Regions from separate parts of the Serratia sp. MMO-28 genome, predicted to be linked through region 1. Evidence: riboswitches for the same ligand, from Rfam matches in the RefSeq annotation. Region 1 holds a riboswitch; the other holds the start of a gene.
What was found. A riboswitch is a leader RNA that binds a small molecule or an ion and turns the genes downstream of it on or off. The one in region 1 is predicted to bind cobalamin.

Region 1 (11,352 bases):
TAAGCCTGTAAAACGGGCAATAAAGCGTCAGTATCTTCGTTCAGTGCCATGCAATAAGCCAGATTCTCTTCCTGGGTTGAGATCAGGCCTTCTTGCGCCGAGATAAGCCAGGCTGCCCGACGGGCGATGGCCGCACCGGAATCCACCAGCCGCGTTCCCTCTGGCAAGACCTGCATCAGCTCTTCAGCTAATAGAGGGAAATGGGTGCACCCCAGCACCACCGTATCCGGTGGTTCACGCATATTCAGCCATGGCTGCAAGATTTTCTTCAGCGCCGCCAGCGGTACCTCTTCACCATGCAGCTTGGCCTCTGCCAACTCCACCAATTCAGAAGAGCCCAACAGTTCGATTTTACAATCGGTCGCGAAACGGGAGATCAGATCATGAGTATAGGAACGCTGAACCGTACCCCGCGTCGCCAGCAGGCCAACAACACCATTGGCGGTTAATTTGGCAGCAGGCTTGATTGCTGGCACCACACCAACCACCGGAAAAGCAAAACGTTCACGCAACGCAGACAGGGAAACGGTGCTGGCGGTATTACAGGCGATGATAACAATCGCCAGAGGGTGGCGCTGCTGAACCGCACTGACAATTTCCAGTACCCGCTCAACAATGAACTCTTCGGATTTCTCACCGTAAGGAAATGCCACGTTATCGAAGGCATAAATATAGTGGAGATCCGGCAGCAACTGCCGAACCTCCTGATACACCGATAACCCACCGACGCCGGAATCAAATATCAGCACCGTCGGGCGTGGTGCCACGGTGCTTTTAGAAGGTATAGCTTCCAGTGAGGTAGTATTCTCTTCCTGGAGTAACGTACCCATAAGCCGTCTCGTAATCTTTATCAAACAGGTTAGCAATTCTACCACGAACTGTCAGATGAGATGTGACCGGATACGAAACTGCGAGATCCCACAGGCTGACCCCACCCAGTTTGACCGTGCGCATCGTAGAACCACTGTAATCGCCATCATAACGCTCACCCAGATACTGGTAAGTCACCGCCCAGTCGAAGTCTTTGAACTGCCAATCCAGTTGGTACTTGAGCTGCTGTTTGGAACGACGCACCAGCACCTCATTCGTCTTGGCATTGCGTGGGTCAACATAGTCATAGCTGATCTGATGGGTAAATAGCCCGGTATCCAAGGAAGCCGTAGCTTCAATGCCTTTAATCGTCGCCTGATCCACGTTGTAATAGGCAGGCACAACACGGCTGGAAGAATAACTGATCAGATTATCGATATCGTTACGATACCCGGTTACCCGCCAGCTAACTGGGCCGGTTAGCCCCTCAAAACCCCCTTCCCACTGGTGGCTTTCTTCCGGCTTCAATTCTGGGTTACCGCCAAAGTCACCGTATTGCTGCCCCAGCGTCGGCGCTTTGAATGCGGTGCCATAAGAAGCAATCGCCCGATAGCCCTCAACAAACTCCCACGCGGCGCTGGTTTGCCAGGTATTGTGCCAACCGAATTGCGAGTTGTCGTCACCACGCACTGCTCCTTCCAGGGTCACTGCATCAAGCTGCTGTTGTGCTGTCAGATACAGCCCGGTATTACGTTGACTCTTACTGTCGGTGATATAAGCAGTGCCCGGCTCCAGCTTCTGTTCTTGCCAATCCACGCCGGTGCTGATGCTGCCGTGAGCAACCTGGACATTGTTTCCCCACTGCACATTATATTGTGTCGTGTCATCCAGGGTTGATGACGCAGAGTGGCGGCCGTATTTCGGGTCGTAATTATAGTCTTTACTGTGGCTATAGCTGGCAGTTAACTGCGTGGCATAAATCCCTTCCCGATAACGCAGGCCGCTATCCCATGATTGACTGTATAGCTGACGGGTATCGGGTAACGCATCAGGATGCAGAGTATCTAGGCCGCTATAGCTACCGTCATAAGCCGTACGATTATCGTAACCGTAACCACGCACAAAGCCGCCCAACTGCTCGCTAAACTGGTGCTGCAGCTCGCCATACAGCGATTTGCTCATGAAGCCATCGCGATCGGGTTGCGCCGGATTACCTGAGCTATCTGGCAGGTTGGCCACCACGTCAAACCCTCTGGTATAGGTATAGTTACCCGCCAAGGTTGCGATGGTGTTTTGCCCCAGTTGCTGCTGCGTGGCAGCGTCGTACTCCTGATAACCGTGCGAGCCGACACCGGCAGAGAGCGAAGAGCCCTTCTTCTCGCGGGTAGTAATGATGTTGATCACCCCACCGATGGCGTCAGAACCGTAGACGGCAGAGCGAGAGCCGCGGATAAACTCAACTTTTTGCACCAGCGAAATCGGGATCTGGCTCAGATCGGATGAACCACTGATCCCCGCCTGATTCAGGCGCACACCGTCAATCAGTAACAGCACGTGCTTAGATTCCGTACCGCGGATAAAGACCGAGGAGCTCTGCCCCAAGCCACCATTTTGTGCGATATCCACTCCCGGCAGGCGACGCATGACATCCGCCACGCTCTTGGCCTGCCAGCGCTCAATATCATTACGGGTGACGATCGAAGTGGGTGCCAGCACGGAAGAAACCGGCTGCGGGAAGCGATTGGCGCTCACCACCAGGGTATCGCTGTCATTGGTTGTGGTGTTGTCTTGCGCCCAGCCAGAAATTGCCGTCACGGAGGAAACCACCGCCAGCAGAGTATTTTTTATCATTGTCATTAAGAAAAGCATCCAAACTTAATTGGCGGATGCCGCAGGATCACAGCCGATAATTCGCGACGGCTATGGATTTTGCGACGTACACCGGCAGGTTTTCGGGCTTAGGATTTGCAGATTGCCGTGGGCAACCGGCACCGGGCGATGACTTCCCATCCAGCAGTGGACAGTGTCTGCGTTAAAACGCTATCGCCGTGACTTCCCCATACCGCTGCGCGTCAGCTCCAGATTCACACTGGATTCCCTTTTCACTCGCTGCTTGAGGCCGGATGGCCATGCTACGATCAATGTAAATAGATTTCTAGACTGCCAATAAGGCTACAAACATAACAACACTGGACTTCACGGCTTGATTCCCTACAATCGCCGCAGATCTAATTGCCTGACGAGAAGAACCATGACGCCCGAGATTTTGCCCATTGAACGCTATGATGACCAACTGGCGGAGAAAACTGCCCGTCTGAAGACGATGATGTCACCGTTCATGGCACCCGAGCCGGAAGTGTTCCGCTCGCCCGTCAGCCACTACCGTATGCGTGCGGAATTCCGAATCTGGCATGATGCAGACGAGATGTACCACATCATGTTCGATCAGCAGACCAAACAGCGTATCCGCGTCGACAGCTTCCCGGCCGCCAGCGAGCTGATTAACCGGCTGATGCGCGCGCTGATCGCCGCTATCAAACCCAACCCGGTGCTGCGCCACAAGCTGTTCCAGATTGATTACCTCTCGACACAGAGCGGCAAAATCATTGCCTCGCTGCTGTATCACCGCAAACTGGATGAACAATGGCTGCAGGATGCCGCAGCCTTGCGTGATGCCCTGCGTGCACAGGGCTTTGATGTGCAGCTGATTGGCCGTGCGTCGAAGATGAAAATCATGCTGGATCAGGATTATGTCGACGAAGTATTGCCGGTTGCAGGCCGCGACATGATTTATCGCCAGGTTGAGAACAGCTTCACCCAGCCGAACGCCACAATGAACGTACACATGCTGGAATGGGCACTGGATGTCACCCAGGATTCGCAAGGCGATCTGCTGGAGCTGTATTGTGGTAACGGCAACTTTTCACTGGCACTGGCGCGCAACTTCAAGCGCGTACTGGCCACCGAAATCGCCAAGCCTTCCGTTGCCGCAGCCCAGTACAACATTGCGGCTAACCAGATCGACAACGTGCAGATCGTTCGCATGGCGGCAGAGGATTTCACCCAGGCGATGAACGGGGTACGTGAATTCAACCGGCTGAAAGGGATTGATTTAGCGAGTTATGATTGCGAGACGATTTTTGTCGATCCACCGCGCAGCGGGCTGGATGACGATACCCTGAAAATGGTGCAGGCCTATCCACGCATCCTTTATATCTCCTGCAACCCGGAAACGCTATGCGCCAATCTGCAAACCTTGCAGACCACCCACAACATCAGCCGCCTGGCGTTGTTCGATCAGTTCCCTTACACCCACCATATGGAATGCGGTGTGTTGCTGGAACGCCGCTAGCGGGTTATCTGGCGGGCTCCAAGCCCGCCCATTAAACATCGCTTTTACTGCGAGAGCGATTCGCGTTTCTTCAACTGGAACCCAATCCAGAACACTAACGCCACACAGATGATGGATGGCAGGAAGTTGGAGCCAATCTGCGGATACTCCACCCGCACGATCGTGCTGTATGCCAGGATCCCCAACAGGAAGCAGGCAGCGGCCAGCTTCGGCATCCCATCCGGCATTGGCCGGCTCAGGTAACGCTGATGCAGGCAATACACTGCCAGCACCAACGCAATCAATGGGAAGATTGAAAACGGCACCACCGAGCTGAACAGCGCGGCAAAAGAACCGTTAACGGACAGACCGGCAACCAGCGCCAGCAGTAAAGTACCATTCTCACGACAGGTTTTTTCCATCACTTTCACCTTTTTATACGCGGGATGCAGAGGTTTTTTCTTGCTCGCGGCGATACCAGTAGTAGACTCCTTTGGAAATCATCCGCAATTGCAGCACTAATCGCTCTTCCAGCTTACGCCGTTGTTCGAGATCAATATCCAGCGCTTCCGCACCGGCACTGAACACAATGGTCACCATCGCCTCTGCCTGTGCTTCGGTAAAACTGCGAGGCATGTGGTTTTCCAGCTCGAGGTAATCCGCCAGTTCAGCAATAAAATGTTGGATCTCACGCGCTACCGCCGCGCGAAATGCCGCAGAAGTCCCAGAACGTTCGCGCAGCAGCAGGCGGAACGCGTTGGGGTTATTACCTATAAACTCCATAAACGTGGATACCGACGTGCGGATCACGCTGCCACCCTTGGCAATACGTTGGCGTGCCTGGCGCATCAGTTGGCGCAGCATCAGGCCGCTTTCGTCGACCATGGTGAGCCCCAGTTCATCCACGTCGCGAAAATGGCGATAGAACGACGTCGGCGCGATACCTGCCTCCCGCGAAACTTCGCGCAGGCTTAGGCTGGCAAAACTGCGTTCGGCACTGAGCTGGCTAAAAGCCGCTTCAATGAGGGAACGACGCGTCCGTTCTTTTTGTTGTGCTCTGACGCCCATGTGCATATTCAGATAAATTCCATCCACTCAGTCTAACGCCGTAGAGCTGGCAATATAGCAAATTTATTGCAACAGCATTTATACAAACGCGCTCTGCGCGGTGCCAACGGCGCTTTATAGGGAGTTACTTAGGAAACGGCAAATATCCCGCGCCAACGCGTTTTCTGTAACAAGAGTGATGTTATACCTGATTTACCCTTCTGATTCGTCAAAATACCCGGTTACGCTACAGACAGTGCCTGGTGCTCCTGCCTACATTTACTGTCTACTGTCACCCATCATGCTTATAGGAACGACGTTAGGGGCGAAAAAATCCGCCCCTCTCAATTACTGCAATGCCTTTAAAATTTGCATCGCGGCTTTTACCCGCTCGGTATTCGGATAGTTTTTATTCGCCAACATAACGATCCCTACCTGCTTTTCAGGGATAAAAGCGACATAGGCGCCAAACCCACCCGTTGCTCCCGTCTTGTGAACCCACGACGCATCCACACGAGGATGTGATTGTGCATCCAGCACCTGCTGCGGCCCGATCGCGATCGCGTTATCGGCACCTTTCACTGCCATGGCGGCCTGAGCGGGCCAGTTAAGCATCTCCCAGCCCAGCCCCTGATATAAGGCCTCGGTGCGATAAAAACGCGTTTGCGCCAGATCCAACGCTTGCTGTAACGTCTTATCTGCAACCTGCTGCGGGTCCATATTCGCCTGCATCCAGCGCGACATATCTTTTATGGAGGACTTCACGCCATAGGATTCTGCATCTAGCATGCCCGGTGATACACGTACGGGTTTGCCATCGCGATAGCCCCAGGCGTAAGCATTTTTGACCGCATCCGGTACAGTAATAAAGGTGTGATTGAGCTTAAGCGGCGTGAACACGCGTTGTTGCATGGCTTGCTCAAAGGAAAGCCCGCTGGGTTTTGCCGCTAAAAGCCCAAAAAGCCCGATACTGCTGTTCGCATACTGACGCGTTTTTCCCGGTGACCACTGTGGTTGCCACTGTTGATAGAAGCTTACCAGCCCAGTCTCGTCAGTGACTGCGTCCGGAACCTGCAACGGCAGGCCACCTGCGCTGTAAGTCGCCAATTGCAGCAGAGTGATGTCGCGCCACTGCGGCGTGTTAAGTGCTGGCCAGTGTTTGCTGGCCGGATCGCTAAGCGCAATCTCGCCTTTTATCACGGCGACGCCGCCCAGTACCCCGGTGAAAGTTTTGCTCACAGAGCCCAGTTCAAAGAGGGTGTCTTCTTTCACCGGACGATGTTGTGCTTCATCAGCCATACCCCAGGTAAAGTAGTAAGGCTGGCCTTTGACGACGACCGCCACCGCCATGCCGGGGATACCTTGCTGCTGCATCAGCGGTTTTATTGCCTGATTCACGGTAGTTTCCACATCAGGAGTGGCTGCAATACTCATAGAACATACCGATGCCAATGCCGTCGCTATCAACGTTCGAGAAATTAATTTCACTGTGTTTAACCTTCTGGGTTGTTGTTTCGCGTGCAGTTTGCCCAGTTTGACAGGCCGCAACAAACTGTTAATTTTAGCGTCTGATAAAAGAAAATCTTACAGGTGAAATCGTGGTTCGCCCTTACATTCCGCTCAATGCGCTCAGATCTTTCGAAGCAGCCGCGCGTCATTTAAGCTTTACTAATGCTGCGATTGAACTGCATGTCACCCATGCGGCGGTCAGCCAGCAGGTGAAATCACTAGAGCAGCTACTGGGTTGCCAATTGTTTGTGCGTGTTTCGCGCGGGCTGATGTTAACCACCGAGGGCGAAAGCCTGTTGCCGGTGTTAAATGACTCTTTCGATCGCATTGCCAATACCCTGGATCGCTTCTCTGCCGGGCAAGTGCGCGAAAAACTCAAAGTGGGTGTGGTGGGAAGCTTTGCTGTAGGCCTGCTGTTGCCGCGTTTGGACGATTTCAACCGCCGTCATCCGCATATTGAACTGCAGCTCTCCACCCACAATAATCGCGTTGATCCGGCCGCCGAAGGCCACGATTACACCATTCGCTTCGGTAGCGGTGCCTGGCACGGCACAGAGGCGCTGTTTATTTGCGATGCCCCACTGTCTCCGCTGTGCACTCCAGCGATTGCCCAGCAGTTACAGCAACCTGCTGACGTGCATAAATTTACGCTGCTACGCTCTTTTCGCCGTGATGAGTGGAGCCACTGGTTGCAGAGCATTAACGAACATCCACCTTCGCCCGCGCACCCGGTGATGATATTCGACTCTTCCTTGACCATGATCGAAGCCGCGCTTTTGGGAACAGGTATCGCGCTCGCCCCCTGTAAGATTTTCAATCACCAACTGCAAACGGGGAGACTTATGCGCCCCTTTCCCGCTGAAATCAACCTTGGTGGCTACTGGCTAACGCGGTTGCAATCGCGAGCCGAAAGCCCTGCCATGACGGCGTTTTCCGCTTGGCTCAGCGCACAGTTTAGGGTGGGATAACGTGATTTCGCAGGCAACCGGTTGTTAAGCCTATCTTAAACTGGGCCTGGAGAATACGCGCAGCTGAATACCTGCCGGTACAAGAAACCGTCTTGAAAAGGCTACTGGTCATTGGGCACACAGCGCTATGATGTTAAGATACCGTTGTAATCTTGTATAAGAACAGGTCTATCCTACATGCAACAGCACTATCAATTTGACGCCATTGTTATTGGCTCGGGCCCTGGTGGTGAAGGCGCCGCTATGGGGCTGGTGAAACAAGGTGCCCGCGTGGCCGTGATCGAACGGTACAACAACGTGGGCGGCGGCTGTACTCACTGGGGCACCATCCCCTCAAAAGCCCTCCGCCACGCGGTCAGCCGCATTATCGAATTCAACCAGAACCCGCTTTACAATAACTCCCGCACCCTCAGTGCCACTTTCCCTGATATTTTACGCCACGCCGACAGCGTTATTAACCAGCAAACCCGCATGCGCCAAGGATTTTATGAGCGTAACCAATGCAAACTGTTTGCTGGCGATGCCCGCTTTATCGACGCCAACACCGTCAGCGTTAGCTATAAAGACGGCACTCAGGACACCATCCGCGCCGACCATATTGTGATCGCCTGCGGTTCACGCCCTTATCATCCGGCCAGCGTTGATTTTACGCATCCGCGCATTTACGACAGCGATTCCATCCTGGAACTGAACCACGAACCGCGCCATGTGCTGATCTACGGTGCTGGAGTGATCGGCTGCGAATATGCGTCGATCTTCCGCGGTTTGAACGTCAAAGTGGACTTAATCAACACCCGCGATCGCCTGCTGGCGTTTCTCGATCAGGAAATGTCGGATTCACTGTCTTATCACTTCTGGAACAATGGCGTGGTGATTCGCCACAACGAAGAGTTCGAGAAGATCGAAGGCACAGAAGATGGCGTGATTGTGCACCTCAAATCCGGCAAAAAAGTGAAGGCCGATTGCCTGCTGTACGCCAACGGCCGCACCGGTAACACCGATTCGCTGGGGCTGGAGAATGTCGGTCTGGAGTCTGACAGCCGTGGCTTGCTGAAGGTCAACAGCATGTACCAGACGGCGGTGGCCCATATTTACGCCGTGGGTGACGTGATTGGCTACCCAAGCCTGGCCTCAGCGGCATACGATCAAGGCCGCATCGCCGCGCAGGCCATTTCTTCCGGTGCCGCCAGCGGGCACCTGATCGAAGATATCCCAACCGGCATTTACACCATTCCGGAAATCAGCTCTGTCGGTAAAACCGAGCAGGAACTGACCGCCATGAAGGTGCCGTATGAGGTAGGCCGCGCGCAGTTCAAACACCTGGCACGGGCGCAGATCGCCGGGATGAACGTCGGTAGCCTGAAGATCCTGTTCCACCGCGACACCCTGCAGATCCTGGGGATCCACTGTTTCGGCGAGCGTGCGGCAGAGATCATTCACATCGGCCAGGCGATCATGGAGCAGAAAGGTGAAGGCAATACTATCGAGTATTTCGTCAATACCACCTTCAACTATCCGACCATGGCCGAAGCCTATCGGGTTGCCGCGCTGAACGGCTTAAACCGCCTGTTTTAAAGCAGAGCCGAGGTAATTCTGCATGTGCTCGCGGATCGCCTCGGCCAACTGCTCATAACGGCCACGCAGCGGGGAACCAGGGCGATACACCAACGCAATGGTGCGCTTCGGTTCCGGCTTGTAGCAATCGAGATAACAAACGCCATCGCGCTCACGTTCAGGTGGCACCGCCAGCGCTGGCAACAGCGTAATCCCACTGCCTGCTGCCACCATGTTGCGCAGCGTTTCCAGGCTGGTCGCGCGGAAATGGGTATCTTCATCTGCCCCGGCCTGGAAGCAAAAACCCAACGCCTGATCGCGCAGGCAGTGGCCATCTTCCAGCATCAGCAGTTTTTCCCCGGCCAAATCCGGCATTGCCACACGGTCACGCTGTGCCCATGGGTGATCGGCATACACCGCCAGCTTCATCGGTTCGTCAAATAACGGCACTTCGATAAAGGCTTCGGTTTCTTTTACCAACGCCAGAATCGCGCAGTCCAGCTTGCCGCTGTCGAGCTGTGCCAGCAGTTGATGGGTTTGCGCTTCATGCAGATACATTTCCAGCTTGGGAAAGGTTTTATGCAGCGTTGGGATAATCTGCGGCAACAGATAAGGCCCCACGGTAGGGATCAGCCCGATATGCAGCGGCCCGGACATGGCTTCGCCCTGCTGGCTGGCCATTTCCTTCAGAACTTTGACTTCGCGCAGCACGGTACGCGCCTGCTCCACCAGCAGCAAGCCCGCCTGAGTGAATAACACCTTACGGCTGGTGCGCTCAAGCAACATCACGCCCAGCTCATCTTCCAGCTTGCGGATCTGCCCACTCAATGTCGGCTGGCTAACATGGCATGAATCGGCTGCGCGCCGGAAATGGCGATGCTCGGCCAAGGCGATCAGATACTCTAAATCACGAATATTCATTATTTCCCTCCAAGCCATGATAGCTCATGGCGATAGATAAGATAGCAACGAGTGATTAGATCTATCAAGCCCGAGCAGGAATAATGTTCCGCAACGAAGCAAGACCGCACAGAATTAAAAAAATCATTTTTCTAATTAAGGGGTTAATCCATGTTTACCAGTCAAGAAGGCAAAAAAGTCCCGCAGGTTACTTTCCACACCCGTCAGGGCGACCAATGGATTGATGTCACCACCGATGACCTGTTTAAAGATAAAACTGTAATCCTGTTTTCTCTGCCAGGTGCGTTCACGCCAACCTGTTCCTCCAGCCATCTGCCGCGCTATAACGAACTCTACAGCGTGTTCAAGCAGCACGGCGTTGACAGCATTTTGTGTGTCTCGGTTAACGACACTTTTGTGATGAACGCCTGGAAAGCAGACCAGCATGCTGAAAATATTACCTTTGTGCCAGACGGCAACGGCGAGTTCACCAAGGGCATGAACATGCTGGTTGAGAAAGCTGACCTGGGCTTTGGGCCACGCTCATGGCGTTACTCCATGCTGGTGCGCAACGGCGTAGTAGAAAAAATGTTCGTTGAGCCCAACAAACCAGGCGACCCGTTTGAAGTGTCCGATGCTGACACCATGCTGAAATACCTGGCTCCAGAGTTCAAAGTGCAGGAATCCGTATCCCTGTTCACCAAACCGGGCTGCCCATTCTGTGCTAAAGCCAAACAAATGCTGCAAGAGCGCGGCATGCAGTACGAAGAGATCGTGCTGGGCCAAGATGCCACCACCGTAAGCCTGCGCGCTGTCAGCGGCCGCGCTACCGTGCCACAGGTGTTTATCGGCGGTCGTCATATCGGTGGCAGCGACGATCTGGAAGCTTTCCTGTCAGCCTAATCAAAAAAATACCCGACGGGTTTCATCCGGCACTCAACAATGTGCCGTTTGAAAAATACGTGAACTTTTGGCGGGCGCTGGCCCGCCCTTTTTATACCTGATGGGATACTCAGGGTATTCTGGAGTGGATATGAAACAGCTGAATGTTGATGTCGCGGTGATTGGCGGCGGCACGGCGGGATTAGGTGCCTATCGCGCAGCCAAACTCACTACCCCGAATGTTGTGATGATTGAAGGTGGCTCTTACGGCACCACCTGTGCTCGCGTGGGCTGCATGCCCTCCAAATTATTGATTGCTGCCGCGGACGCGGTACACCAGATTGAGCGCGC
Region 2 (11,352 bases), on a different contig from region 1:
GATTTCATGAAACAGCCTCACTTGGCATCAGATATAAGAAGGGCGGTCGTTCTTCGGTTCGGCACCCAGCGTGGCCAGAACGGTTTTGCCGATCTCTCGGGCGGATATCACCGCCTGACGCACCGCGCCGGAATCACCGGAGATCACCAGAATCACTTCGTTGCTGTAGCTGGTGCCCTGTGCCGGTGAGCTGTAGGCCACCACGTCGACGTTGGCGGATTTCACCGCGATATCAGCCATCAGCACGCCAACGGCGGCCGGAGCGCCGACGATCACCCCGCAGGAACGGCCCACCGGTGCGCCAAAGGCTTTTTCCAGCGCATAGCTGGCGCGAGCGGTGTATTGCAGTTCGATATGACCGGCTTCATTGGCATAAACGTCGCCGAAGGTGCGATCCAGCTCTTTCAGCGCCACTTCAACGGCGCGTTTCACGTCGGAGACATCGTTACCGCCGAAGACGATCAGCGAGCCATGGCCCGCGCCGCCTTTGGTATCGCGCGGCAGTTCAATACTCACCACTTCGGTATTGGTGGCCTTGACGGCTTCATCTGCCGCCATAATGTGCGGGCCCGCACCGGTGCGGGCGCCGAGAATGCCAATCGAGCGATAGCTCTTTTCCAGCTTCATGGCGCTCAGCAGGGCGCTGTCGACGTTGGCAATAACCAGACCCACTGTGTCGCCAATGGCGGTCCCAACGAATTCCGTTAAACTGCAGGTTTTTTCTGCCATAACCGTATCTCGTGTTGTGTGTGTGAGTGGTGAGGAAGCAGCCGGGGTGTGCTCGCTGACCTTGGCTATCACCTGGGCCATGATTTTGTCGACCAGCTCATGGCTGCTCATCGGCTATTTCCCTTTGGTAAGAATTTCTCCACGTCGCTATGTGGGCGCGGAATGACATGAGTGGCTTTGACTTCTCCCACCCGGGCGGCGGCAGAGGCACCGGCATCGGTTGCCGCTTTCACTGCGCCCACGTCGCCGCGGACGATGACGGTCACCAGGCCAGAGCCAATTTTCTCGTAGCCCACCAGCGCCACGTTGGCAGACTTCACCATGGTGTCGGCGGCTTCGATGGCGGCGGCTAACCCTTTGGTTTCCACCATTCCTAATGCTTCTTGTTGCATAAACACCTCTGTCAGGACTGTGATGCAGCGAATATACAAATAAGCAACGAAAAAGAATGGCTGACTTAAATTGTTTGCGGAGAATGGTTGGTGACTGGATAATAAAAATTGGATGTGAAGGTTTTCTATTTCACTGTTTTTATTGTGAATTGTAATGCTTCGGTATTAGCAAAAATTCGCTTTTCAAATTTCTATTTTAATCTGAAATTTTATTATTAGCGTCAGAGCGTGAAAATTGAGAGCTGGATAGCAATAACGGAAGAAGGGTAGAACAAGAAAGTGTTATTTTAGCTTTAAATAAAATTCTATCTATTACCCTGAGAATAAATGATTTTTCAAATTATCAATAACAATAATCTGTTATTGCCAGGCAAGTTTTTCCCCCGCCGCTTGGCCATTGCAACAACACTTTCGTTTGCCCGCTCTCTATAGTAGCTCGCAGTATTGCTGTTGCCCGGGAGCCAGTTGATGTGGGCTGATTCCTCATCCAATCACGCAGGGGAAGGTTATGAATGATTCACTGAAAGCGCAATGTATTGCCGAGTTTCTCGGCACCGGGCTGTTTATTTTTTTCGGTGCCGGGTGCCTTTGTGCGGCGAAGTTGGCCGGAGCCAATTTTGGCCTGTGGGAAATCTGCATCGTCTGGGGGTTGGGGATTTCTCTGGCGGTTTATCTGACGGCGGGGATTTCCGGTGGGCACCTGAACCCGGCGATCACCATCGCCATGTGGCTGTTTGCCTGCTTCCCGCGCGGCAAGGTGCTGGGGTACTGTGCCTCGCAGATTGTCGGTGCCTTCTGTGGCGCGGCGCTGGTTTACGCCCTCTACCATAATCTGTTTGCCGAGACCGAAGCGGCGAAAAATATGGTGCGCGGCAGCCTGGAGAGCCTGCAACTGGCCAGCATTTTCAGCACTTATCCAAATCCTGCCATTAGCGTGCTACAGGCATCACTGGTGGAAATCGTCATTACCGCCATTCTGATGTGTCTGGTAATGGCGCTGACCGATGACGGCAATGGGGTGCCGCGCGGGCCACTGGCGCCTTTGCTGATCGGTATTCTGGTGGCGGTGATCGGTGCTTCGATGGGCCCGTTGACCGGGTTTGCCATGAACCCGGCGCGTGACTTTGGGCCGAAGCTGTTCGCGTTCTTTGCTGGCTGGGGCAAAGTGGCAATGACCGGCGGGCGCGATATTCCCTATTTTATTGTGCCGATCGTCGCTCCGGTGATTGGTGCCTGCCTGGGCGCTGCCGGTTACCGCTATTTAATTGGCAAAAATCTGCCGTGTAATGCCTGCCAATTAGGAGAAGAAAAGATCTGATTTTGAGTCTCCTCATTCCAAAATTGGAGTGAGGATGATTTTTGTGATCTGTTTGGATTAATCCATGAAAATCGATTTCGGGTTTTTTATTAGTCTGATAGGCTTAAGCGCTGGCTCTTAATACGATTAACGAATCTTATCTTTTCATTTTCCCCTCGGGAGATAAAAGCAAAAAATAACAAACTGATAACAGTAGGGACAGATTATCACAATAAATAAAACTTCACGTAGGGAGGGCTATAATGATTTCTGCCAGTTTACTTAACTCAGAACTCATCAATAAAATTGCCCAAGACTTTGCTCAGGCTACGGGATTGGCCGTCGTGGTCGTGAACATTCACGGTGAGGAAATCTCCGATCTGTTTAATTTCACCTCGTTTTGCCAGATGATGCGCCAGGATCCCGTTAACCATCTGCGTTGCCGCATGAGTGACCGCTGTGGCGGGCTTGAAGCCTCAAAATCCAATGAGCCCTGTATCTATCGCTGCCATGCGGGCTTGACGGATTTTTCTATCCCGCTGGTGATTGCTGGCCACCTGGTGGGCTTTGTGCTGTGTGGCCAGGTCAGGCTGCAACAGGAAGTCGGGCTGATTGATATCCTCAGCGTTGATGACTGCTGGCAAAAGGATCCGGCGTTGCTGGATGAGTTCCATAATGTGCAGGTGATGGAATATTCACGGGTGATTGCCTCGGCGGATTTGCTGAAGCTGATCGTGGAAAATTGTTTGAAGAAGCATCTGAATTTTGTGGTGATCAAAGATAATAACGAAACTAAAGAGCAGGCTAAGGCACGCCAGCCCAATCCGCACGAAGCGAAAATGAAAAAGGCGTTGCGCTATATTGATGCCCATCTTTCAGAAGAGTTGCGCCTTGAAGACGTGGCAGCCAAGGTGTATCTCAGCCCTTACTATTTCAGCAAGCTATTCAAAAAATATCAGGGCGTTGGCTTCAACGTGTGGGTTAATCAACAACGTATGGCCAATGCCAGGGAGATGTTACAACACAGTGATTGGAGTATTGCCAGCATTGCGAAAAACCTGGGTTTCTCGCAGACCAGTTATTTCTGTAAGGTATTTCGCCAGACTTATAATGTGACACCGCAAGCATTTCGTTCGCTGGCGATTGAGCAACCCAATCTGGTGGAGTAAGAGTGGCATTACTGAATGGCAGAGGCAGATAACAATATTTTGTTATTGATAAAATCTGAAAATAAGCGTTAAGCCCTTGCTGCAACAGCAATGGCCGTTGTCAGAGAGCAATATTTTACTATCGTGTGGCCATGTTTTTTTCGCAAATAAATAAACTGAACATTTTTTTATTAATTAGCTGACGTATATTAATTATTATCAGTAAGACGTTCTATAGAGAAAATATTTAATGCTATCGCAATGTTAATAAATTGATAGATTAAATGAGTTAGGTAAAAGAATTATTATCGCCAACTGGATAACTCACAATCTGAATAAATTGTGATTGGGAAGGGGGTGTTAATCCCCCGCAGCCCCCGCTGCTGTGATGCTGACGATTTCACCGTATAGCCAAAGTATTTTGTAAGGCGCTGGTTATGCCACTGATCTGTAGATCGGGAAGGTGGTGGATGAGGATGAAGCTAAGCCAGAAGACCGGCCAGTTGGTTTACCCCCTGCGTACTTGAGTTGTAAAGGTGCTAGCTGCCTACCTGCAACGCCAAGTTCTTTGGGGCTAGCATTCAACTCCTTCGGAGGGAAGCGGGTTGTCACTAGATACGTGCAGCGTTGGTGCTGTGTGAGCGTATCTTTTTGACGCCGAAATCCCGACCGAGTGGCCGGGATTTTTTTATGCAGCCAACAGACAAAAGCGCTTTTCTGATCGCAGGTACCGGCAGCGGCTGTGGCAAAACCACGCTGACGCTCGGCATCCTGCGCGCGCTGCAACGGCGCGGCCTGCGCGTGCAACCGTTCAAGGTCGGCCCCGACTATCTGGATACTGGCTGGCACCGTGCCGTTTCCGGCGTGGCATCGCGCAACCTGGATGCCTTTATGCTGCCAGCGGCAACCCTCAACGGCCTGTACAACCAACATCGGTGCCATGCCGATGTGGCGGTGATCGAAGGCGTGATGGGGCTGTACGACGGCTATGGTATTGATCCCGACTATTGCAGCAGTGCGGCGCTGGCCAAGCAACTGGGCTGCCCGGTGATCCTGCTGGTGGACGGCAAAGCGGTATCCACCTCGGTGGCGGCAACCGTGCTGGGTTTCCGCCAGTTTGATCCGGCACTGAATCTAGCTGGGGTGATCGTCAACCGGGTGAATTCAGACCAACATTACCAACTGATTCGTCAGGCTATCGAACGTTATTGCGCCATACCGGTGTTAGGGCGCTTGCCGGTGCTGGCGGAGGTGGCGTTACCGTCCCGCCATCTGGGGCTGGTTGCTGCACAAGAAAGTGCTGGCAACGATCCCTGCTGGCAGCGGCTGGCGCAGCAGGTTGAAGCCCATGTCGATCTCGATCGCTTGCTGGCGCTGACCCTCTCTGGCCACCAACCGGTCGGCCAACCCCCGGCATTACCCGCGCCTGAACTGGCCGCAGGCTTAACCTTGGCGCTGGCCGAGGATGAGGCTTTCAACTTCTACTACCCGGATAACCTCGATCTGCTGGAGCAGGCGGGCGTGCGCATCCAACGGTTCAGCCCGCTGCACGATCGCCAATTGCCGGCTTGCCAGATGATCTACCTCGGCGGCGGCTACCCCGAAGTACATGCAGCGCAACTGGCGGCCAACATGCAGATGCACGCTGCGCTACAGGCGGCGCAGCGGCGGCAGATTCCGATCTATGCCGAATGCGGTGGCCTGATGTATCTCGGCCAGGGGCTGACCGACAGTGCTGGGCAGTGCCACCGGATGAGCGGCATTTTGCCGGGGGAAAGCCGCATGGGAGATCGCCTGACGCGCTTCGGCTATTGCCAGTGGCAAGCCCGTACCGACACGTTGCTGGCCGCCAAAGGGGAAACCCTGCGCGGCCACGAGTTTCACTATTCCGATTTTTCCAGCCCGCTGACGCCGGTATTTGACTGCGCCAAATGGCGCGACGGCGTTGCGGTACAGCGCTGGCAGGGGGGGTATCAGCTTGGCCGCACTCAGGCCAGCTATCTGCATATTCATTTTGCACAACGCCCTGGCTTGTTGGATCGCTGGCTGACGGCGGCCAGGAGCGTGCTATGACGCTGGCAGCCTGGTTTGCGGCTTTTCTGCTCGACAGCCTGCTGGGCGATCCGCCGCACTGGCCGCATCCGGTGCGCTGGATCGGTAACCTGATTAACGTTCTGCAACGCCCGATCCGCCGCGCTTGCCACAGCGAAAGGGCGCTCAGGATCGGCGGTGGGCTGCTGTGGTTGGCGGTAGTGGGGCTGGTGTGGTTGCTCAGTTGGGGCTTTTTAGCACTGCTGACGCAGATCCACCCTTGGCTCGGCTGGCTGGCTGAAGTGTGGCTGATCTACACCCTGCTGGCCGCGCGCTGCCTGGAGGATGCGGCGATGGAGGTGCACTACGCGCTGGAGTACGCCGGTTTGGAAGAGAGCCGGCGCAAACTGTCGTGGATTGTCGGGCGTGATACGTCGCAGCTCGAAGCCCCGCAAATTAACCGCGCGGTGGTGGAGACGGTGGCAGAAAACAGCGTAGACGGCGTGATCGCGCCGCTGATGTTCCTGCTGCTCGGCGGTGCGCCGCTGGCGATGGCCTATAAAGCGGTCAATACCCTCGATTCAATGGTCGGTTACAAAACACCGCAATACCGCGCCATCGGCTATGTGTCGGCTCGGATGGACGATCTTGCTAATTGGTTACCGGCCCGGCTGAGTTGGTTGCTGCTGAGTGCGGCGGCCTGGCTGGTGGGGCTGAACTATCGCCGCGCTTTGTGCATTGGCTGGCGCGATCGTTATCAGCACGCCAGCCCGAACTGCGCCTGGCCGGAGGCGACGGTGGCCGGAGCCCTGGGGATTCGCTTGGGTGGGCCGAATGATTACTTTGGTCAGCGGGTAGAAAAACCCTGGATCGGTGACGGCCAGCGGGAAGTGGCGCTGGCGGATATCCCCCACAGCATTCATTTGATGAGGATGGCTGCGTTACTGGCGCTGCTGCTGTTTGCACTGTTGCGCCTGCTTTGGGTTGGCGCTTAGAGAAGGATCGCGATGAACTACCTTAAACAACCGCAACACATTGAGCAGCAAAGCTTCAGGATTATCGAGCAGATTATCGCCTGCGAACGCCCGGATTACCGTTTTGCCGATGCCTGGCAGGAAGCGGTGATTAAGCGGGTGATCCACACCACCGCCGATTTCGATTGGCTGGATATTCTGTGGTTTTCCCCAAACGTGCTGCACGTGCTCACTGAGGGATTGCGCCGTGGCTGCACGTTGTATACCGATACCACCATGGCGCTCTCCGGCATCAACAAAACCCTGTTGCAGCAGATGGGGTGCCAATGCCGTTGCTATATCAGCGATCCACGGGTGATTGATACCGCGAGAACCCAAGGGATCACCCGTTCGATGGCGGCGGTGGATATTGCGTTGGCGGAAGCCGGGGAAAAGCTGTTTGTGTTCGGCAATGCTCCTACTGCGCTATTCCGCTTGCTGGAACAGCAAGCCAACCCGCTGGCGGTGATCGGTGTGCCGGTGGGGTTTGTCGGTGCGGCGGAATCCAAACAGGCGTTACAGAACAGCCCGTTACCGAGCATCGTTGCCTGTGGGCGCAAAGGCGGCAGCAACGTGGCCGCCGCGATTATCAACGCCACGTTGTATTACCTGCGGGGGGAACTATGAGCCTGCAAGACAGCGTGTGGCATCACGGCAAGCGCTATCGCAAAGGTTACACCACCGGTTCTTGCGCCACGGCGGCGGCGAAGGTGGCGGCGCTGATGGTGCTGCGCCAGCAGATCATCCATCAGGTGGCGATCGTTACGCCTTCGGGCGTGACGCTAAATCTGAACGTTGAGCAACCGCTGATTGAAGGGCAACAGGCAACGGCGGCGATTCGCAAAGACGGCGGCGACGATGTGGATGCTACGCACGGCATGCTGATTTTTGCCCGCGTCACGCTGCAAAACGACCACCAGCAGATCTTACTGCACGGTGGGGCAGGCGTGGGCACCGTTACCCGCAAAGGTATCGGCTTGGCCGTTGGCAGCGCGGCGATCAACCGCACGCCGCGTCAGACCATCGAAGCCGCCGTACGCGAGGTGATTGGCCCACTGCGCGGCGCACAGGTAGAGATTTTTGCGCCGGAAGGGATCGCGCGGGCGCAGAAAACCTACAACGGCCGGTTGGGGATTTTGGGGGGCATTTCGATCATCGGCACCACCGGCATTGTCACGCCGATGTCGGAAGAGAGCTGGAAGCGTTCGCTGGCTTTAGAGCTGGAAATGAAGCGAGCCGCAGGGTTGGATAAGGTGATCCTGGTGCCGGGTAACCACGGTGAGCGCTTTGTACGCGAACGGCTTGGGCTGGATAGCCAACAAGTGGTGACCATGAGCAATTTTGTCGGCTACCTGTTGCAAGAAGCGGTACGGCTGGAGTTCCGCCATATTGTGCTGGTGGGCCATCCGGGCAAGCTGGTCAAGATAGCCGCCGGGATCTTCCATACCCACAGCCATATCGCCGACGGGCGTATGGAAACCCTGATCGCCCATCTGGCGCTGATGGGCGCCCCGCTGGCGCTGTTGCAACAGGTTGAACAGTGCGACACCACCGAAGCGGCCATGGAACTGATCGCCGTGCAAGGCTGGCAGGCGCTGTATCCGCGCATCGCCAGGCGGATCTGCGAGCGGGTGCAGGAAATGCTGCGTTTTAGCGTTAACCCGCCGGGTTGCGACGCGATTCTGTTTTCTTTCGATCAGCAGATCCTGGGCTGCAACCGGCCGCTGCAAGAGATTGTGGAGGTGATGCGATGATCGTTGTGGCTGGCGTCGGCCCCGGCAATCCCCAATTACTGACGCCACAGGCGCAGGTGGCGATCGCCACTGCCGATTGGCTGGTTGGTGGGGCGCGTCACTTGGCTGTCTTTGCTACAGCCGCTCATAAAACCCGCACCCTGGATGCCGACTTGAGCGCTTTGCTGACATGGTTGCGTGCTCACCTTGGTTCGCAACGCATTGTGGTACTGGCTTCTGGCGATCCGCTGTTGTTCGGCATTGGTAAATGGTTGGCGGCACATTTCTCAGCGCCGGAGCTGCAGGTCATTCCTGGCATCAGCGCCATTCAATACCTGTGCGCACGAATCGCCTTGGACATGAACGATATTTATCTCACCAGCAGCCATGGCCGCACGCCGGATTTTGACTGGCTATTGCAACACCACAAGGTAGCGATGGTGACCGATGCGGCGATCGGGCCGCGTGCCATTGCCGACGCCATTCTCCAGCGCGGCCTGATACGCAGCCTGATTATCGGTGAGAACCTTTCGCTGCCGGCCGAACGGATTTATCGCTTGCCACCGGCGGCGGTCGCGCAACGTTATGACATGAATGTGGTGGTGATCCTCAATGAAAGATGATGCATTTTTACGCGGGCAACGCGTGCCGATGACTAAAGAAGCCGTGCGCTTGCTGGCGCTGGAGCGGTTAGCGTTGGCGGGGGCCGAGCACTTGATCGACGTAGGTGCCGGAACCGGCAGCGTTGCGCTGGAGGCCGCGTTGCGTTTCCCCGCGTTGCTGGTCACCGCGATTGAACATAACCCCGCCGCGCTGGCCTTGATTGCCGAAAACCGCCAGCGGTTGGGGTGCGGCAACGTCAACATTGTGGCCGCCACTGCCCCGCTGGCGTTAGAACCGCTGGCCGATGCGGTGTTTATCGGCGGCAGCGGCGGGCAACTGCTGGCCCTGATCGATTGGGCGCTGGCGCAACTGCGCCCCGCTGGTCGCCTGGTGTTGAGCTTTATTTTGCTGAACAACTTCACGGAGGCGCTGGCCTGCCTGCAAGCGCGCAACGTGGAGGGGATCTGCGGCGAGCAACTGCAATTCTCAGCCCTGACGCCGCTGGGCCGTGGCTACTATTTTAAGCCGAACAACCCCACCTATCTTATTTCTTGCCGCAAGGAGGGCCGCGATGTCTGAACACCTTTGGGATACACAGAAAGTCTGGTTTGTTGGCGCAGGGCCGGGGGACCCGGAGCTAATCACGCTGAAAGGCTACCGGCTGCTGCAACAGGCGCAGGTGGTGATCTACGCCGGTTCACTGATTAATAGCGAACTGTTGCGCTATTGCCCGCCGCAGGCCGAACTGCACGACAGCGCGGGCCTGACGCTGGAGCAAATCATTGCGCTGATGGTGAACGGCGTGCGCGCGGGCAAGCTGGTGGTGCGGCTGCAAACCGGCGATCTCTCGCTGTACGGTTCGATCCGCGAGCAGGGCGAAATGCTGGCGCAGCAGGGGATCGGCTTTGTCTCCGTGCCGGGGGTGAGCGCGTTTCTGGGGGCAGCGGCACAACTGGGGGTGGAGTACACCGTGCCTGAAGTGGCGCAGAGCCTGATCATTACCCGCATTGAAGGGCGCACGCCGATGCCGCCGCGCGAACAGCTAGCCGCTTTTGCCGCCCATCAGACCTCGATGGCGATTTTCCTTTCCGTGCAGGAGATGGCGCGGGTGGTGGAGCAGTTGATCGCGGGCGGCTATCCGCCACAGACGCCGGTGGCGGTGGTGTACAAAGCCACCTGGAAAGAGAGCCAAACGGTGCGCGGCACGCTGGTGGAGATCGCGCAAAAAGTCCGTGCGGCAGCGATCCACAAAACCGCGCTGATCCTGGTGGGTGCCTTTTTGGGGGACGAATACCACTATTCCAAGCTGTATGACGCGGGGTTCAGCCATGAATACCGTCAAGCCTGAAGCCATTGCCCTGTTCTGCCTGACACCGGGCGGCGTGCGGCTGGAGCAGCGCTTGCAAACCCACTTGCCGCTCACCTGTTTTACCAGCGAAAAGCTGCTGATGCCGGGCTTCCAGCCGTTTAACGGTAGCTTCGGCGCTACGCTGCGCGAGGCGTTCAAAAGCTATTCGGCCTTGGTGGTGGTGGGGGCCACCGGCCTGACCGTGCGGGTGATTGCCCCGTTGGTGAACGATAAAATGAGCGATCCGGCGGTGGTGGTGATCGACGAACGCGGCCAGCATGTGATCAGCCTGCTGTCGGGCCATGTGGGGGGGGCAAATGCGTTGACGCTGTTTCTGGCGGGGCTGCTGGGGGCCGATCCGGTGATCACCACCGCGACCGATGTCAATCAAATGGCCGCGCTGGATACCCTGGCGACGCAACTGGATGCCGAGATGCAGGATTTCCGTCAGGCGGTGAAAACGGTGAACCAGCAATTGGTCAGCGGCCAGAAAGTTGGGCTGTGGTGGGATGAGCCTTTGCAGGCGGAACAACCCGGCTGCGATACCCGTGGCTTTATCCCCGTGGCGGATTTACACCATCTGCCAGCGCTGGACGCGCTGGTGTGCGTCAGCCTGCGCGCTTGCTTACCGGCGCTGCCGCTGCCGGTGTACAAACTGGTGCCGCGTCGGGTGGTGGTGGGCATCGGTTGCCGCCGCGCCACGGCATTAAAAACCTTGATTGACCTGCTGCAACAACAACTGGCAGACAACCATTTCGATCCGATGGCGCTGCGCGCTATCGGCAGCGTCGCCATCAAAAAAGATGAGCCAGCCTTGCAACAATTGGCGCGTTGCTGGCGAGTGCCGTTCGAACTGTTCAGCAGCCATGAGTTGCGCCACCACGAACAACGCTTCCCGGCCTCTGATTTTGTGCGAGCCACGGTAGGCGTTGGCAGCGTTTCACAGCCGGTAGCCTGGCTGATGAGCGGAGGAAAACTGGTGGGCAACACGCTGCGTGAGCAGGGGGTCACCATGACATTGGGAGTAGCACATTCATGTTAAGCGTGATTGGCATTGG

Region 2: linked by a shared signal. The riboswitch ahead of WG891_RS16425 (cobyrinate a,c-diamide synthase) and the one ahead of btuB (TonB-dependent vitamin B12 receptor BtuB) in region 1 are both predicted to bind cobalamin.

The regions. Positions count from the first base shown of each region.
Region 1 is NZ_JBBCVB010000014.1:140,064-151,415, reverse strand. It holds gene murI (glutamate racemase) at 1-830, opposite strand, end outside; gene btuB (TonB-dependent vitamin B12 receptor BtuB) at 775-2,667, opposite strand; cobalamin riboswitch at 2,737-2,950, opposite strand; gene trmA (tRNA (uridine(54)-C5)-methyltransferase TrmA) at 3,062-4,162, shown strand; gene WG891_RS14350 (YijD family membrane protein) at 4,207-4,563, opposite strand; gene fabR (HTH-type transcriptional repressor FabR) at 4,577-5,209, opposite strand; gene ampC (class C beta-lactamase) at 5,537-6,622, opposite strand; gene ampR (LysR family transcriptional regulator AmpR) at 6,787-7,665, shown strand; gene sthA (Si-specific NAD(P)(+) transhydrogenase) at 7,843-9,240, shown strand; gene oxyR (DNA-binding transcriptional regulator OxyR) at 9,223-10,140, opposite strand; gene WG891_RS14320 (glutathione peroxidase) at 10,291-11,022, shown strand; gene WG891_RS14315 (dihydrolipoyl dehydrogenase) at 11,153-11,352, shown strand, end outside.
Region 2 is NZ_JBBCVB010000018.1:32,922-44,273, reverse strand. It holds gene pduC (propanediol dehydratase large subunit PduC) at 1-8, opposite strand, end outside; gene pduB (propanediol utilization microcompartment protein PduB) at 28-840, opposite strand; gene pduA (propanediol utilization microcompartment protein PduA) at 837-1,121, opposite strand; gene WG891_RS16435 (MIP/aquaporin family protein) at 1,630-2,439, shown strand; gene pocR (transcriptional regulator PocR) at 2,682-3,587, shown strand; cobalamin riboswitch at 3,866-4,084, shown strand; gene WG891_RS16425 (cobyrinate a,c-diamide synthase) at 4,257-5,639, shown strand; gene cbiB (adenosylcobinamide-phosphate synthase CbiB) at 5,636-6,592, shown strand; gene WG891_RS16415 (cobalt-precorrin-8 methylmutase) at 6,605-7,237, shown strand; gene cbiD (cobalt-precorrin-5B (C(1))-methyltransferase CbiD) at 7,234-8,364, shown strand; gene WG891_RS16405 (cobalt-precorrin-7 (C(5))-methyltransferase) at 8,361-8,966, shown strand; gene WG891_RS16400 (decarboxylating cobalt-precorrin-6B (C(15))-methyltransferase) at 8,956-9,525, shown strand; gene WG891_RS16395 (cobalt-precorrin-4 methyltransferase) at 9,518-10,294, shown strand; gene cbiG (cobalt-precorrin 5A hydrolase) at 10,275-11,336, shown strand; gene WG891_RS16385 (precorrin-3B C(17)-methyltransferase) at 11,330-11,352, shown strand, end outside.